DNA from 4 places in the Actinomadura sp. ATCC 39365 genome. Region 1 is predicted to be linked to each of the others. Evidence: riboswitches for the same ligand, from Rfam matches in the RefSeq annotation. Region 1 holds a riboswitch; each other region holds the start of a gene.
The links. Region 1 has a riboswitch for cyclic di-AMP ahead of ACNF49_RS16675 (coiled-coil domain-containing protein). Riboswitches for the same ligand answer to the same signal wherever they lie in the genome.

Region 2: it holds a riboswitch for cyclic di-AMP, as region 1 does, so the genes downstream of both, ACNF49_RS45715 (CHAP domain-containing protein) here and ACNF49_RS16675 (coiled-coil domain-containing protein) in region 1, are expected to answer to the same signal.
Region 3: it holds a riboswitch for cyclic di-AMP, as region 1 does, so the genes downstream of both, ACNF49_RS35805 (CHAP domain-containing protein) here and ACNF49_RS16675 (coiled-coil domain-containing protein) in region 1, are expected to answer to the same signal.
Region 4: it holds a riboswitch for cyclic di-AMP, as region 1 does, so the genes downstream of both, ACNF49_RS13215 (hypothetical protein) here and ACNF49_RS16675 (coiled-coil domain-containing protein) in region 1, are expected to answer to the same signal.

Annotation. Positions count from the first base shown of each region.
Region 1 covers NZ_CP184335.1:3,342,215-3,346,416, forward strand. The annotation lists gene ACNF49_RS16665 (amidohydrolase family protein) at 1-312, opposite strand, end outside; gene sigJ (RNA polymerase sigma factor SigJ) at 463-1,371, shown strand; gene ACNF49_RS16675 (coiled-coil domain-containing protein) at 1,386-2,351, opposite strand; cyclic di-AMP (ydaO/yuaA leader) riboswitch at 2,357-2,495, opposite strand; gene galT (galactose-1-phosphate uridylyltransferase) at 2,564-3,634, opposite strand; gene ACNF49_RS16685 (DeoR/GlpR family DNA-binding transcription regulator) at 3,631-4,202, opposite strand, start outside.
Region 2 covers NZ_CP184335.1:9,552,403-9,556,604, forward strand. The annotation lists gene ACNF49_RS45705 (nuclear transport factor 2 family protein) at 1-86, opposite strand, end outside; gene ACNF49_RS45710 (TetR/AcrR family transcriptional regulator) at 184-732, shown strand; gene ACNF49_RS45715 (CHAP domain-containing protein) at 786-1,499, opposite strand; cyclic di-AMP (ydaO/yuaA leader) riboswitch at 1,513-1,651, opposite strand; gene ACNF49_RS45720 (luciferase domain-containing protein) at 1,913-2,260, opposite strand; gene ACNF49_RS45725 (glycosyl hydrolase family 18 protein) at 2,503-4,202, shown strand, end outside.
Region 3 covers NZ_CP184335.1:7,339,904-7,344,105, reverse strand. The annotation lists gene ACNF49_RS35815 (YciI family protein) at 1-300, opposite strand, end outside; gene ACNF49_RS35810 (class I SAM-dependent methyltransferase) at 461-1,279, shown strand; gene ACNF49_RS35805 (CHAP domain-containing protein) at 1,333-2,028, opposite strand; cyclic di-AMP (ydaO/yuaA leader) riboswitch at 2,041-2,178, opposite strand; gene ACNF49_RS35800 (Gfo/Idh/MocA family protein) at 2,296-3,249, opposite strand; gene ACNF49_RS35795 (aldo/keto reductase) at 3,269-4,090, opposite strand; gene ACNF49_RS35790 (hypothetical protein) at 4,191-4,202, shown strand, end outside.
Region 4 covers NZ_CP184335.1:2,627,694-2,631,895, reverse strand. The annotation lists gene ACNF49_RS13230 (roadblock/LC7 domain-containing protein) at 1-174, shown strand, start outside; gene ACNF49_RS13225 (hypothetical protein) at 201-572, shown strand; gene ACNF49_RS13220 (alpha/beta fold hydrolase) at 605-1,480, opposite strand; gene ACNF49_RS13215 (hypothetical protein) at 1,535-2,242, opposite strand; cyclic di-AMP (ydaO/yuaA leader) riboswitch at 2,418-2,552, opposite strand; gene ACNF49_RS13210 (DUF5302 domain-containing protein) at 2,718-2,918, opposite strand; gene ACNF49_RS13205 (MDR family MFS transporter) at 2,966-4,202, opposite strand, start outside.

The DNA of each region.
Region 1 (4,202 bases):
CAGGTCGGCCACGTCGTCGTTCTCGGCGGCCAGGCGCCGCTGCCCGGCGAGGAGCTGCGGGAGGCAGAACATGTCGAGCTCGGTGGTGACCCCGTACCGCAGGGCCTGGGCCAGGCTGCCGTCGAACACGTGGGTGTGCGCGTCGATCAGGCCGGGCAGCAGCGTCCGGCCCGTGCCGTCCACCTCGGCATCGGCCGGGTGGTCCGCGCCGGTGCCGACAGCGGCGATGAGACCGTCCTCGATCAGCACGTCGGCGGTCGCGATGGTGTGCTCGCCGTCGAACACCCTGACGTCGCGGATCAATGTACGCATCGAAGCTCTCCCTTGTGAGTCGTGACGCCACCACAGAGGGGCAACCGTCCGGGAACTGTGACATGAGTGGCATAGATCACGCTTGATGCGGTCATGTCACAATCGCCGCGCGACGGGACTCTTCGGTTGCGACAGATGAGGAGGCACGCCATGACACCGACCCCGCGGCACCCGGCCGACGCCGCCACCGAGCAGTTCCTCGGCTACCGCGAACTGCTGTTCTCCGTGGTCTACAACATGCTCGGCAGCGTCGCCGACACCGAGGACGTGCTGCAGGAGGTGTGGCTGGCCTGGTCGGCCAGGCACCGCAGGCCGGACGCCGGAACCGTGGAGAACGTCCGGGCCTATCTGGTGCGGATCGCGGTGAACCAGGCGCTGGCCCGGCGGGTGGACCTGAGCCGCCGCCAGGAGACCTACGTCGGCGCCTGGCTGCCGGAACCGCTGGTCACGGCCTCGGACAACGCCGGAGGCGCCGCCGGGAGCGGGGAGTCGTTGTCGATGGCGGTGCTGGTCGTGCTGGAGACCCTGTCACCGCTGGAACGAGCGGTCTTCGTGCTGCACGAGGTGTTCGGCTTCAGCCATCCGGAGACGGCCGACATCCTCGGGCGTACGCCGGCGGCGGTCCGGCAGCTCGCGGCCCGTGCGCGCCGCCACGTCCATGCTCGCCGTCCTCGTCACCGGACCGAACCCGACGTCCACGCCGAGGTGACCGAACGGTTCGCCGCGGCCGCCCTCGGCGGTGACCTGCGCGCGCTGCTGGAGGTGCTGGCGCCGGACGTGACCTTGTGGACCGACGGCGGCGGCAAGGGACCCGCCACCAGCCTGCACCCGGTCCACGGCCGGGACCGGGTGGCCGCGCTGTTCATGTCCGTCGCCGCGACGCTGACCCCGGGCGCGGTGGACCTCCGCTACCGGTGGGTGGCCGGCGACCCGTGCGCGCTCGTCTTCTCCGGTGACGGCCCGCTGGCCGTGGTCGTCGTCGACCTCACGCCCGAGGGCGACCGGATCGCCGCCGTCTACTCGGTCACCAACCCCGACAAGCTCACCGGCGTCCGCTGAGCCGCCGGACGCGGCTAGTTCATCGAGATGTGCACGTGGTCGTAGTGGTTCTCGGTGATGCTGCCGCGGTCGGACATCGAGCGCCAGCCCGAGCCCTGGTTGATGCGCTGCTTCCAGATCACGTACTTGACGCCCAGCTTGGCCTTGTTCTTCAGCGCCCAGTCGGCCAGGCGGTCGCCGAGGGCGTTGTTGACGGCGCTCGGCATGGTGCCGCCCGTGCTCATCATGAAGTCGCAGGCCCGGCCGAGCGGGTGCTCGCCGCTGGAGCCGGACCGGAAGCAGCCCACCTCGTACGGCAGCGAGAAGTTCTTCCGCACCTGCGCCCGCATCAGCTGGGTGCGCGGCGTGATGTTGTCCGAGCCGGACGGCAGCTCGGGCGCCCAGCTCCCGTCGGACTTCTTGCCCGGCCCGAACGGGACAAGGTCCTGGAGTTTCTTCTTGATGTCGTCGATGACGTCCTGGGCGTCGTCGCGCTGCTCGGCCACCTCCGCCGTGCCCGCCTTGAGCTCCGTCGCGAGCGCGGCGGCGGCCGTGGCGGCCTTCTTCTGGTCGTCGCGGGCCTTGGCCACGCTGTCGACGACCGCCTGCTGCTCGGCGGTGAGCTGTTCGAGCACGGCCGCGCCGCCGCCGTCCGGGGTCATCATGAACGCCGGCAGGGAGGTGTCGCCGTTCTGGTAGCGCAGCCGGGCGATCTCGGCGACCCGCTGCTCGGCCGTGGCCACCGCCTGCTCGGCGGCGGTGAGCCGCTGCTGGGCCGCGGTGGCGGCCTGCTGGGCCTTGGCCAGCTCGACGCGCTTGAGGTTGTACGTCTCGATCAGCTTGTCGACCTTGCGGTTGAGCTGCTTGAGCTGGGCCCGCAGCTGCGCCTCCGACGGCTTGGGCGCGGCCGAGACGGCGGCTGACGCGGCGGCCGGATGGACGAGCAGGGCGGTGGCGGTGATGAGACCGACGGCAAGACTCGCGGGGGACGAAGCCGCCACGTGGTTGTTCCTCTCCCTCTGCCGGCCGGGTTAGCTGACGGGTTCGGGCACGGGAGCAGTCCCTACCACTTGCGCGGATTCACCCCGGATGCGATGGGTCCCCGGCTCCCGGGCAACACGCCCGGGATTAGGCGTACAACGGCCGTTATGGCCGATGTCTAACGGGATATTAGTGGTAGATCACGAGTCATGCGACTTTAATGAGAAACCAATTAGTGATCAATCCGTGATCGCAACATGCGTGCCGCCTCCTCCGGCAGCACGTCGTTGACGAAGGCGCCCATGGCCGACTCCGAGCCCGCCAGGTACTTCAGCTTCCCTGGCGCCCGCCTGATGCTGAACAGCTCCAGGTGCAGGTAGGCCAGCTCGCGGCCGTACCGCACCGGCGCCTGGTGCCAGGCCGAGATGTACGGCATCGCCACCCCGAACAGCGCGTCGAGCGCCCGCAGCACCGAGGTGTACAGCGATGCGAACGCGGCCCGCTCCTCCTCCGACAGCGCCGCCAGGTCGGGCACCTGCCGGTGCGGATACACGTGCACCTCGAACGGCCAGCGCGCGGCGGCCGGCACGAACGCCGTCCAGAGCTCGTTGGCGGCCACCACCCGGGTGCCGGCGGCCCGCTCGGCGGCCAGCACGTCGGCGAACAGGTTGCCGCCCGTGTGCCGCGAGGCGGCCCCGAGCTGGAGCTTGGTGCGCGGGGTCACGTAGGGGTAGGCGTAGATCTGCCCGTGCGGGTGGGGGAGCGTGATGCCGATCTCCTCACCCCTGTTCTCGAAGCAGAACACCTGCTCGACGCCCTCGATGCCGGACAGCTCGGCCGTCCGGTCGGCCCACGCCTCCATGACCAGCCTGACCTGGGCGTTGGAGAGCCTGGAGAAGGAGGAGGAGTGGTCGGAGGTGAAACAGACCACCTCACACCGCCCGACACCCGGCCGCACCTCACTCAGGCCGCCGACATCCCCATAAGTCCCAAAATTTCCGGAGAAAGAGGGGAAGCGGTTCTCGAACACCACCACGTCATAGTCGTGGGCCGGGATCTCCGACGCCCGAGTGTCGGACGACGGGCACAACGGGCACTCGTCGGCCGGCGGCAGGAACGTCCGCGTCTGCCGGTGGCCGGCGATCGCGATCCACTCCTCGGTCAGCGGGTCGTAGCGCAGCTCGGAGGCCACCGGCCGCGGGTCGAGCGGCCGCCGGTCGATCGCGCTCCGGTCGGCGTCGTCGCGCCGGTCGAAGTAGATCAGCTCTCGGCCGTCTGCCAGGTGGGTGATGGTGCGCTTCAAGGCGTGCCCTCCGCGATGATCAGTTCTCCGGCCCGTTCGGCCAGCTCGGTGCGTGCTTCCTCGGGCAGCCCCGCGTCGCTGATGACCACGTCGGCCTCGGTCAGCTCGGCGATCGTGCTGATGCCGACCGTGTTCCATTTGGTGTGGTCGGCGGGGACCACCAGCCGGTGCGCCGCGGCCACCAGCTCCCTGTCGGTCTCGGACTCCAGCAGGTTGGGCGTGGTGAACCCGGCGCGCAGGCTCATGCCGTGCACCCCGAGGAAGAGCGTGTCCACGTGCAGGCGGCGGATCGCCGCCACCGCCACGGGGCCGACGAGCGCGTCGGAGGGCGTGCGCACGCCGCCGGTCAGCACGACCGTGCGGTCGGCGCGCGGGTTGCGGTGGAAGACCTCGGCGACGGGGATCGAGTTGGTGATCACGGTCAGCTCGGGCACCGTGACCAGGTGGTGGGCCAGCGCCCACGTGGTGGTGCCGGCGGAGAGCGCCACGGCGGTGCCCGGCCGTACGAGGGTGGCCGCGTGCCGCGCGATGGCTTCCTTCTCCTGCTGCTGGCGGGCGGACTTGGCGG
Region 2 (4,202 bases), 6.2 Mb from region 1:
TCGCGGGTGTTCCAGGCGTCCTCGGCGGCCTGGACCTTGATCCGGGCGGTCTCCTCGGTGAACGGCGGAACGGGCGGGCGTGTCATGAGATGTCCTCTCCGATCGAGAGAACGGTCGTTCTCCCGGGTTGTGCGATAGCGTAGAGAACGATCGTTCTCCGCGGCAAGCACCTGGAGGGGTGTCATGGATCACGAGCAGCGGTTGCTGGACGCCGCGGGCGACCTCTTCTACCGCCGCGGGGTGCAGGCGGTCGGCATGGACGAGATCCGGGCCGCCTCCGGCGTCTCGCTGAAACGCCTCTACCAGTGCTTCCCGTCGAAGGAGGCGCTGGTCGTGGCCTACCTGCGGCGACGCGACGAACGCTGGATGACCTCACTCACCGCGTACGTGGCCGACGCCGGCGACCGCATCCCGGCGGTCTTCACGTGGCTGGAACGCTGGTTCACCGAGGACGACTTCCGCGGCTGCGGGTTCGCCAACGCCTTCGCCGAGCTGGGCGCCGGTTCGGCGGACGTCCGTACCGCGGTGCGCGAGCACAAGGAGCGCCTGCGCGCCTACCTGCGCTCGCTCGCCGAGGAGGCCGGAGCCGGCGACCCCGCCCTGCTCGCCGAGCAGTTGCTCACCCTGATCGACGGCGCCACGGTGACCGCGATGATCTCGCAGCAGCCGGGCGCGGCCCGCTCGGCCGGGCAGGCCGCGGCGACCCTGGTCCACCGGCACCGGCGGCCCTGAACGCGAAAAGAGCGCACCCCCCGCGGGGAGTGCGCTCTTTTCGCGTCGCAGGATCAGGCGGCGTACGACGGGTAGCCGTAGCCGACGACCTGGGAGGTCGGGCGGACGCGCTGCTCGACCTTGCCGTTGCCGGTGTTGCCCTCGATCGTGGAGATCGTGCCGTCACCGTTGTCCTTGACGACGAAGCCGACGTGCTGGATGTCGTTCAGGCTCTTGCTGCCGCTCCAGGAGAAGAAGACGACGGCGCCCGGCTTGGCCTCGGTGCCCCAGCGGTCGTTGGCGGCGAACCACTTGGCGTGGCTCACGGTGTAGGCGTCCCAGCCGACCTGCGGGCGGGCGCCGGTCTGCTCGCCGACCCAGGAGACGAACATCGAGCACCAGGGGGCGTTCAGGTACATGGCGCGGTTGCCGCCGTCACGCGCGGCGGTCTCGGCGGCGCGCTGGGAGTCGGCGTACCACTTCTGGAACTTGGTACCGCCGCCGTTGGCGTCCTCGGAGGTGCCGACCTGGGCGCGGGCCGTCGCCAGCACCTGGGCGGCGGTGACGTTGACCTTGCCCTTGGCGCTCTCGTCGGCGGCGCGGTTCTGCGCGACGTGCGGCTGGGCGGCCACGCCGGCGACCTTGGCGGTCTGGGTGGCGGTGTGGGCGGTGGTGGTGTCGGCGTTCACTGCCGCGTGCGTGCCGAGCACGCCGGCGACGGCGGTCGCGCCGAGGGCGATCTTGGCGAGGTCGAGCTTGTAGGCACGGTGAAGACGGTGCTTGGCCATGAGGGTGTTACTCCTTGCGCTTCCGTGCCGCTTGCCGGGTTAGCTGACGGGTTCGGGCGGGAAGCTGCCCTACGGCACCACGGTGCCGATTCACCCCATTGGACACATGGGTCCCCGGTTCCGCGCACAGGCGGATTCAGCGGTCTCTTGGTCAGGCGAAAGGGCTGACGCATCGTCTTCCCGGGCCCGGGAAAGGGCCTGAAGGTATATGTGCGACGCCCGGATGCGGAGATGTCCGCATCGACTCTGTACAACACGGGTCGAGCTTGGGTAATTCCCAGGCAATGCCATCCCTACCTGGGACGACTCCCCGTTCGGCTGTGTACAAGCAAGCTACCCGGCGAGTAATTCCCAGGCAAATGGCGGCATTGAATTCGACGGTGCGTGGGAGAAACGCTACGCACCGAATCGGTTCACGCCACGTGCGCCTTTATCGCCACGCTCGTGAGGGCCAGCAACAATTCCAGATCGGGCTCCGCGTCGACCTGCACGGCGACCCAGGCGCGGTCGCGGCAGGCATGGACCTGGTCGCACGCCCGCAGGTACGGCTCCAGGCGGCCGATGGCGGGGGCGGTGAGCCGTACGTGGATCTCGTCCCGGCCGGCCAGGCGCAGGATCTCGGTTCCGTGTACGGCGAAGGTGACCTGCTGACCGGTGCCGCTGACGTTCAGCGACGGCCAGGACCGTAACTCCGCGACCGCGCGGACCACGTAGGGCCCGCGTCGCGTGGGCGTCCGCCGCCAGGCGGAGATTCCTGCCACGCTCCAATGCTGAGCCACGGCTCACCCCGCCGTCAGCCCCCGTTCCTGAACCGTTATCCCGTCGTGAACGGGCGCGTCCAGGGTCTGACCGGCACGATTACGGACACCTGACCGATGAGTATTGACGCTCCCCCAGGCAGAGGCTACCGTCGATTCACAACTTAAAGGAAACTTTCCTAATAGTTTCCCCAGAAGTCTCCCATCCCACTCCCCACACACCCCCCAACGGATGTCGGAGCGACATGAAACACACCATTCTGAGCAAGGTCCTGGCGGGAATGGCGGCATTGGCCCTGCCCCTCACCGCGGCCGTGGCCGCCCCAGCGCTCGCCTCCGCCAGCACGGTGGCGTACGCGGCGGCCTGGGCCCCGTGGACCGCCTACACGGCGGGCACGGTCGTCACCTACAACGGCGTCGACTACGTCTGCCTCCAGGCGCACACCTCCCAGCCCGGCTGGGAGCCGCCGAACGTGGCGGCGCTGTGGAAGGTCTCCGGTGGCGGCGGCAGCGACACGACCGCGCCGTCGGTGCCGGGCAACCTGCGCTCGACCGGCGTCACGGACACGAGCGTGGCCCTGGCCTGGAACGCCTCCACCGACAACGTGGCCGTGACCGGCTACGAGGTCTACCGCGGCGGCACTTTGGTCACCACCGTCACGGGCACCACGTACAACGACACCGGCCTCACCGCGAACACGGCCTACAGCTACACCGTGCGCGCGCGTGACGCGGCGGGCAACCGCTCGGCCAACAGCAACCAGATCTCCGCGACGACCACCGGCGGCGGTGGCGGCGACGACAAGACCCCGCCGTCGGTCCCCGGCAACCTGCGCTCGACCGGCGTCAGCAACAGCAGCGTCTCGCTGGCCTGGAACGCCTCCACCGACAACGTGGCGGTCACCGGCTACGAGATCTACCGCGGCGGCACCCTGGTCACCACCGTCACGGGCACCTCGCACACCGACACCGGCCTCAGCGCCAACACGTCGTACAACTACACCGTGCGCGCGCGTGACGCGGCGGGCAACCGCTCGGCCGACAGCAACCAGATCACCGCGACCACCACGGGCGGCGGCGGTGGCGGCGGCAACAAGGTGCTGGGCTACTTCGTCCAGTGGGGCATCTACCAGCGCGGCTACCACGTCAAGAACATCGACACCAGCGGCTCGGCGGCCAAGCTGACCCACATCAACTACGCGTTCGGCAACGTGCAGAACGGGCAGTGCACGATCGGCGACAGCTACGCCGACTACGACCGCTTCTACCAGGCGGGCGAGAGCGTCGACGGCGTCGCCGACACCTGGGACAACGGCGCGCTGCGCGGCAACTTCAACCAGCTGCGCAAGTTGAAGAAGAAGTACCCCAACCTGAAGGTGCTCTTCTCCTTCGGCGGCTGGACCTGGTCCGGCGGCTTCGGCCAGGCGGCGCAGAACCCGACGGCCTTCGCCGACTCCTGCTACAAGCTGGTGGAGGACCCCCGCTGGGCCGACGTCTTCGACGGCATCGACATCGACTGGGAGTACCCGAACGCCTGCGGCCTGACCTGTGACACCAGCGGCGCGGCGGCGTTCAAGAACGTGATGTCGGCGCTGCGCTCGCGCTTCGGCGCGAACAACCTCGTCACCGCGGCCATCACCGCCGACGGCAACGACGGCGGCAAGATCGACGCGGCCGACTACGGCGGCGCCGCCCAGTACGTCGACTGGTACAACGTCATGACGTACGACTTCTTCGGCGGCTGGGACGCGCAGGGCCCGACCGCCCCGCACTCGCCGCTCACCACCTGGGACAAGATCCCGGTCCCCGGCTTCTACACCGACAACGCCATCCAGAAGCTCAAGAGCAAGGGCGTCCCGGCCGCCAAGCTGCTGCTCGGCATCGGCTTCTACGGCCGCGGCTGGACCGGCGTGACCCAGGCCGCGCCCGGCGGCACGGCGACGGG
Region 3 (4,202 bases), 4.0 Mb from region 1:
GTGGCCCTCGGGGACGGGCACCCGCATGGCCCATTCCAGGGCTTCCTCCCTGGACTTCACCTGGATCAGCCAGAACCCCGCGATCAGCTCCTTGGCCTCGGCGAACGGGCCGTCGATCACCGTGGCCCGGCCGCCGCTGTAGGCGATCTGCGCGCCCTGCGAGCTCGGGTAGAGCCCCTCGGCGGCCAGCAGCACCCCCGCCTTGGCCAGCGCCTCGTTGTAGGCGTGCATGTTGTCGACGAGCTCCTGGCTGGGCAGCGCCCCGGCCTCGGTCTCCGCGTTGCCCCTGCCGACGATCATGAATTTCATCCTGCACGTCCCTTCCGTCCGCGGCCCCCGGGCGGAGCCGGCCTCGCCGAAGCGTCGAACGGGCGCCGGCCGGATCGACACGCGGGCCCGTCCGTTCCCAGGGCACCGTACCGGTCGTGCGGCCGCCTGGCCGATGTGCCATCCTCGCCCCATGCCCCGACCCGCACAAGACGCCCCCGTCCCCAACCGGGCCCTCTGGGACGAGCGCGCCCGCGTCCACGGCTCCACCTCGGCCGACCGGTTCTACGACGTCGACGCCTTCCTCGCCGGCCGGCAGACCCTCTACGCGCTCGAACGCCGCCTGGCCGGCGACGTCGCCGGCCGGGACCTGCTCCACCTGCAGTGCCACTTCGGCCTGGACACGCTGAGCTGGGCACGCCTCGGAGCGCGGGTGACCGGCGTTGACTTCTCCCCGGTGGCGGTCGCGCGCGCCCGAGACCTGGCGGCCAGGGCCGGGCTGGCGGCCACGTTCGTGGAGGCCGACACGCAGCGGCTGCCGGAGTCGCTGGCCGGCGGCTTCGACGTGGCGGTGGCCACGTACGGCGTGTTGTGCTGGATCGGCGACCTGGGCGCCTGGATGCGCGGCGCGGCCATGGCGCTGCGGCCCGGCGGGCGGCTGGTGCTGGTCGACCTGCATCCGGCCTACCAGACGGTGGCCTCGCTCGACCCGCTGGTGGCCGACTGGCCCTACGGCGGCGGCCAGGCCCACCGGGAGACGGTGACCGGCACGTACGCCGACGCCGGAGTGGTGACCGAGGCCCACGAGGCGGTCGAGTACCCGTACTCGGTGGGCGAGATCGTCACGGCGGCGGCGCGGGCCGGGCTCACGGTGGCCGAGCTGGGCGAGCACGTCGAGACGGACATCGACCCGCGCGGCCTGCTGTCCGAGGGCGCGGACGGCCGGTACCGGTTCCCGTTCGGGGACTCGCACCTGCCGATCCTCTACTCGCTGGTGGCGGTCCGGCCCTGAGACGCGGCGAGCGCGCGTCCCTCGTGCGGGACGCGCGCTCGGAGCGGGGGAGGTCAGCTCGCGTACTGGGGGTATCCGTAGCCGACGACCTGCGACTTCGGACGGACGCGCTCCTCGACCTTGCCGTTGCCGGTGTTGCCCTCGATCGTGGAGATCGTGCCGTCGTGGTTGTCCTTGACGACGAAGCCGACGTGCTGGATGGAGTCCAGGCTCTTGCTGCCGCCCCAGGAGAAGAAGACCACCGCGCCGGGCTTGGCCTCGGCGCCCCAGCGGTCGTTGGCGGCGAACCACTTGGCGTGGGCCACGGTCCAGGCGTCCCAGCCGACCTGCGGGCGGGCGCCGGTCTGCTCGCCGACCCAGGAGACGAAGATCGAGCACCAGGGCGCGTTCAGGTACATCGCGCGGGTGCCGCCGTCGCGGGCGATGGTCTCGGCGGCGCGCTTGGAGTCGGCGTACCACTTCTGGAACTTGGTGCCGCCGCCGTAGGCGTTCTCGGAGGTGCCGACCTGGGACTTGGCCATGGCCAGGACCTGCTCGGCGGTGACGTTGACCTGGGTCTCCTCCGCCTTGCGGGTCTGGGCGGCGGCCTGCGGCGCGACGGCCGAGTGGCCGGTCGCGGCGGCGGGGCCGGTGCTGTCGGCGGCGGCGGCGGGGGCGTGGCCGCCGATGGCGGAGGCGAGGATGGCCGCGCCGAGCGCGGCGTGGGCGTAGTTGATCTTCGGGGCACGGATGGGACGGTGCTTGGCCATCGAGGGCATTACTCCTTGCTTCCATGCCGCTTACCGGGTTAGCTGACGGGTTCGGACGTGGAAGCTGCCCTACGGCACCGAAGTGCCGATTCACCCCAAAGGACGTGGGTCCCCGGTTCCGCCCGGAGGCGGATTCAGCGGTCACAGGACGATCCTGTGAAATGTCTTGCGATGGTTGGACAAAGCCGGACAAACCGGACGTCTGCCGCGAGATGCCCCACAAGGTAATACATCGGGCAAGAGCAAGGCAAGTGCCTAAAGGTCCAGCTAGGAGAGTTGGGCCCTCGCCTCGGCCAGAAGCCCCATCATGGCAAGGGATTCGTCAAGCGGCATGACCGCGCTCTCCGTCCGGCCCTCGATCGTGGCCGCGCGCACCTCGCGCAGCTCACCCGCGTAACCGTTGTCGGCCGGGTCGAGCACCAGCTCCTCCGTCTCCATCGACGGCCCGGACAGCAGCACCCGCCGCGGCGCCCAGAACGGCGCCAGGATGTCGGCCCGCATCGACGTGCCCACCACGCTCGCGTCGTTGGCGTGATGCGCCAGCAGCGACACGTCCACCAGGGCCCGCCGCCCGTCCGGGTACAGCAGCAGCCCGCCGGCCTCGGCGTCGACGCCGCTGGGCGCCAGCGAGCCGGCCATGCGCAGCTCCGCGGGCATGCCGAGCAGCAGCTGGGCCAGCCCGAACGGGTAGATCCCCAGGTCGAGCAGGGCCCCGCCGCCCAGCTCCGGCGCCCACAACCGGTGGGCGGGGTCGTAGGGCAGCGCGAAGCCGAACGAGGCCCGCACCGACCGGATCTCACCGAAGCGCGGATCGGCCGCCACCTGCTGGATGAGCGGGTTGAAGCGCATCCACATGGCCTCCATGAGGAAGACCCCGGCCGCGCGGGCCAGCGCCACCATGCGCTCGGCGTCGGCCACGTCGGCCGCCAGCGGCTTCTCGCACAGCACCGACTTGCCCGCCGCGATGGCGGCCTCGGCCACCTCCAGGTGCTGGGCGTGCGGCGTGGCGACGTAGATCGCGTCGAGGGCCGGATCGGCGCACAGCGCCTCGTAGGAGCCGTAGGCCGACTCCGCGCCCAGCTCGTCGGCCAGCGCCCGCGCCCTGAGCGGACTCCGCGAGCCGACGGCGGCCACCCGCATGCCGGGCTCGGCCACGATGGCCGCCCCCACGGTACGCGCGATGCCGCCGGTCGCCGCTATTCCCCAGGTGAAATCTCGCACGACCGAGATCGTAGAGCGCTCAGGTCAGGTTGAACGAGTCGGGGTCGGGCCCGATTCGCCGCCCCGCGTTCATCGCCCCGATGGCCGCCATGTCCTCGGTGTCGAGGATGAAGTCGAACACGTCGATGTTCTCCTCGATCCGCGACGGCGTGACCGACTTGGGGATCACCACGTTGCCGAGCTGCAGGTGCCAGCGGAGCACGATCTGCGCGGGCGTCTTGCCGTACTTCTCCGACAGCACGCGCAGCGCCGGGTCGGCCAGCAGCCCCTTGCCCTGCCCGAGCGGGCTCCACGCCTCGGTCAGGATGCCGTTGGCCTCGTGGAAGGCCCGCATCTCGCGCTGCTGGAAGTACGGGTGGAGCTCGATCTGGTTGATCGATGGCGTGATGTCGGTCTCGTCCATCAGCCGGGTCAGGGTGGCGACGGTGAAGTTGGAGACCCCGATGGCCTTGGCCCGGCCGTCCCGGTAGATCTTCTCCAGCGCCCGCCAGGCCTGCACGTACCTGTCCTGCTCCGGGGCCGGCCAGTGGATCAGGAAAAGATCTACGTAGTCGAGGCCCAGGCGGGCCAGGCTCTCGTCGAAGGCCTGCTCGGCGCGCCCGTGGTCGGCGTTCCACAGCTTGGTGGTGACGAACACCTTCTCCCGCGGCAGCCCGGCGGCGCGCACGGCGCGGCCGACGCCCTCCTCGTTCTCGTAGGCGGCGGCGGTGTCGACATGCCGGTATCCGGCGCGCAGCGCGGTCCCCACCGCGTGCTCGGCGTCGTCGGCAGAGACCTGCCAGACGCCGAAGCCGAGTTGTGGTATCTGCACACCGTCGGTGTTGAGCATCAGCGAGTTCATACCCTCCATTGTTCACATGTCGTTTCTTGCGGCTTAAGCAGGCCGGGCTACCTTGAGGCGGGTCGTGCAAGGCCATCCACCGGCTGGGGGAAACAGAGTGGTGAGACAGGCG
Region 4 (4,202 bases), 710 kb from region 1:
GGGACGTTCGAGGAGACCCTCGTGTCCGGCACCGCAGGGTTCGCGGCCTTCTACGCCGCGGGCCCCACGATCGTCCTCACGGTCCTGGCGGGACCCGGCGCCAACGTCGGGCTCCTCCGGCTGGAGGGCAGGAAGACGGCGGCCTCCGTGGCCGCCGTGGCACGCAAACACTGACCATCCCCACCGAAGCGGAGGAAAGCATGGCAGGCATGGACGTCTCCCTCAAGGAGATGATGAGCATCGACGGCACGATCGGGGCGGCGATCGTCGACCACGGCAGCGGCATGGCGCTCGGCACGCTCGGCGGCTCGAAGGAGCTGGACCTGCAGGTCGCGGCGGCGGGCAACACCGAGGTCATCAAGGCCAAGCTGCGCACGATGGACTCGCTGGGCCTCAAGGACGGCATCGAGGACATCCTGATCACGCTGACCGCCCAGTACCACATCATCCGCCCGCTGACCGGCCGCAGCGGCAAGGGCCTGTTCCTCTACCTCGCCCTCGACCGCAACCGGGCCAACCTGGCCCTGGCCCGGCACATGCTCAAGGTCATCGAGGAGAAGCTGGAGCTCTGACCGGCCACGGCTCCGCGGGGCTCCGCGGGCGGCTACGCGGCGGGCTCCGGCCGTGCGGGCGCCGCGGAGCCGGTGTGGGCGGCGATCTCGGCGACGATCGCGGGCCAGAGGGGGCGGGGCAGGTCGTGGCCCATGCCGGGGTAGGTGACCAGGCGGGCGTCCGGGATGGCGGCGGCCGTCGCCCGTCCGCCGGCGAGCGGCACGAGCTGGTCGTCCTCGCCGTGGATGACCAGCGCGGGCACCTTCAGCCCGCCCAGCGCGGACGTGCGGTCGCCGGAGGCCATGATGGCGGCGAGCTGGCGGGCCGTGCCGGCCGGGTCGTGGCAGCGGTCGAAGGCCAGCCCGGCCAGCCTGGTGACGCGTTCGCGGTCCAGCTCCCAGCCGGGGGACCCGAGCACGGCCCAGGTCGTCAGCGCGCCGGCGACGACCGTCTCGCGGTCGGTCGCGGGCTTGGCGAAGAGCACCGCGGCGGCCGCCTCGGTCGGCGGGGCCGCCTGCGGACCGGGCGTGGACATGATCGAGGTCAGGCTCAGCACGCGGGCGGGGTGCCGGATGGCCAGCGCCTGGGCGATCATCCCGCCCATCGAGGCGCCGACGACGTGCGCGGCGGGCAGGCCCAGGACGTCCATGAGCCCGGCGCTGTCGTCGGCCAGGTCGTCCAGCACGTACGGCGAGGGCGCACCCCATGCGGGGACGCCCTCGTCGTGGAGATGGGTGGACAGGCCCGCGTCGCGGTTGTCGAACCTGACGACGTGGTGGCCCTGCTCGGCCAGGAGTTCACAGAACTCGTCGTCCCAGTGGATGAGCTGGGCGCCGAGTCCCATGATGAGCAGCAGGGGCCGGCCCGCGGGTGAGCCGAAGCTCTCGTAGGCGATCTCGATGCCGTTGGCGGCTGCGCGCTGGATCACAGCGACCAGAATGTCATTCTGGTCGCGAGGCGTAAAGAGCGGTTTGTTCGGAGATCAGTCGTTGAGCAGCTTGCGCAGGCGCTCGCCGCCGAGCACCACGCCGCCGCCGGCCAGCACCAGCACGCCGGCCATGACGGTGCCGCCCATCGCGACGGTCTTCCCGACCTGGCCGCCGGCGGAACCGGCCGCGTCCTCGGCGGGCTTTTCGGCCAGCACCTTGGGGGGCTCGGCCGGGTTGGCGTCGTACCTGCCCCACGCGCCGCTGGAGAAGGCCACGGGGTAGTTCTTCTTGCCCTTGCCCTCGCCCCACTTGGTGATGACGTAGTCGATCTTGATGTGGCCGCGGCCGCCGTTGCCGTCCACGCCGAGCGTGTCGGGGTTGAACGTGCCGCCGGTCAGCTCGGCGAAGGTCTTGGCGTCGAGGTCGAGCATGACGCCACGGTTGGAGGGCTCGCCGGGGCCGCGGTCGCCCACGAAGAACGGCATCTTCTTGCCGTTGAAGGTCACGTAACCCTCGGTCATGAGGGGCCAGCTCGGGCTGGCGGCCAGGCCCTTCTGCATGGGCTTGCCGCTGGCCGGGAGACCGGTGTCGCCGGCGCGGCCGGAGGAGTCGTCCCAGAAGTAGGAGGCCTTGGTGGAACCCTTGAGCAGGATCTTCTGGTCGTCGCCGGTGTCGGCGTGGGCGCCGGTGGCGGAGATCGTCAGCGCGCCCAGGGCGGACACGGACAGCAGAGCGAGAGAGCGCAGGCCAAATCGAGACATGAAGCAGTGAAGTCCTTCGCGAGGGGACAGGGGGAACGCGCGTGACTACGGTGCGTAACCGGGCAGAGCGCCGAAAAGGTGGTTACGCGGCGCGTGGGGGAAGTCAGGGAAGAGACCGCTCAGCAGGCGGTCGTCACTACACTGTCCGGGGGTACGACGAGGTGGTACATGCGTGAAGTCCTCTCCATCTCGCCTACCGGGTTAGCTGACGGGTTCGGGCGTGGAGATGCCCTACCGGCACATGGCCGGATTCACCCCAATGAGATGGGTCCCCGGTTCCCGACATGTCGGGATTCGGCGCCAGCTGTCGTCCCTCTCCTGGTAGGGACTACGCCACCAGCTGGTAATTGGTTAAGACGGTACCCAGAGATTCGGACAAATACAAACGAATCGTCATGAACCGGGTAAAGATCTACCTATCGAGGTAAAGAGAAAGGGGGCACGGCATGCCGTACCCCCTGCGAAATCGGGCCTTTCAGCCGCCGCTCTTGCGCCTGAAGGATCTTTTACTCGCTGCCGGACCGTGCGCCCCGTGGATCTTCGACGGGTCCACGCCCCTGCCACCCGCGGCCGAGTCGGCCTGCTGCCCGCGCTTGCGTTCCAACGCCTCGCGGAACTTGCGCTTCATCTCGTCCTCGGGAGTCTCGCTGACTTCCGGCTCCGGTGTTTCCGCCATGAGGACCTCCTGGTTCTGGGGACATCCACAGCTTCGCACGACGTCGCTTACGACGCGAAACCGGCCTCCACTCTGCTTTCCGCGGCGGGCGTCCGCTCCAGCCGCCTGCCGGGCATCATCACCAGCGCGACCAGGGCGATTGTCGCGCCCGCCACGCCCAGCGACGGGATGACCACGGCCGCCGCCGAGGCGTGCGCGGCCGCGAGCCCGTGCACGGGCGCGTCCGTGGTGATGACCGACGTGTACGCGGTGCCGGCCAGCGCCAGCGCCACCGAGCCGCCGATCTGCCGGAAGAAGGTGAGGTTGGCCGAGGCCGTGCCGATGTACCGCGGCTCGACGGCCTGCTGCACGGCCACGGTCAGCCCCGACAACATCGGCCCCATGCCGAGCCCGAGCAGCGCCATCCATCCGGCCAGCAGCAGGCCGTCGGTGCGCACGGTGAGGTTCAGGCAGAGCAGGCTGCCGGCCACCAGCAGGAACGGCGCCCCGACCAGCCACGGCTTGTACGTGCGTGTCCTGGACATCAGCGTGCCCATGAGAGCGCTGCCCGCCACCATGGCCAGCGTCATCGGGTAGATCCTCAGCCCGGACTCGGTGGCGCTGACGCCCAGCGCCTGCTGGAAGTAGCGCGGCAGGAACACCACGCCGGCGTACATGCAGAAGGCGGTGAAGAACGAGCTCGCGTTGACCAGCGTGTACGTACGGTCCCGGAACAGGTGCATCGGCATGATCGGGTTCGCCGCCCGCAGCTCGACCAGCACGAACACGACCAGCAGGACCAGCGCCAGCAGGACCGGCCCGGCCACGGGCGGGGACGTCCAGGAGTTGCCGTCCAGGCCCTTCTCGGTCAGGCCGAGCAGCAGGGCGCTGATGGCCACGCCGAACACCGCGATGCCCGCGTAGTCCGGCCGGCCCCCGCCGCCGGTGCCCGGACGGAACGGCAGCCGCAGCACCACGATCGCGATCAGCACGATCCCGAGCGGCACGTTCACGTAGAAGGCCCACCGCCAGCTCGCGTGGTCGGTGAACAACCCGCCCAGGAAGGGCCCGGCCAGGTACGTCAACGCCATCACGCCGCCGAGTGCGCCCTGCACGCGGGCGCCGTTGCGCCCGGGCGGGAACATCTCCATCACCAGGGCCAGCGACAGCGGCAACAACGCGCCCGCGCCCAGCCCCTGCACGGCGCGGAAGGCGATGAGCTGGGTCATGTCCTGGGCGAGCCCGCACAACGCCGATCCGGCGACGAACACCGACATCCCGACGAGCAGCAGCGGCTTCCTGCCG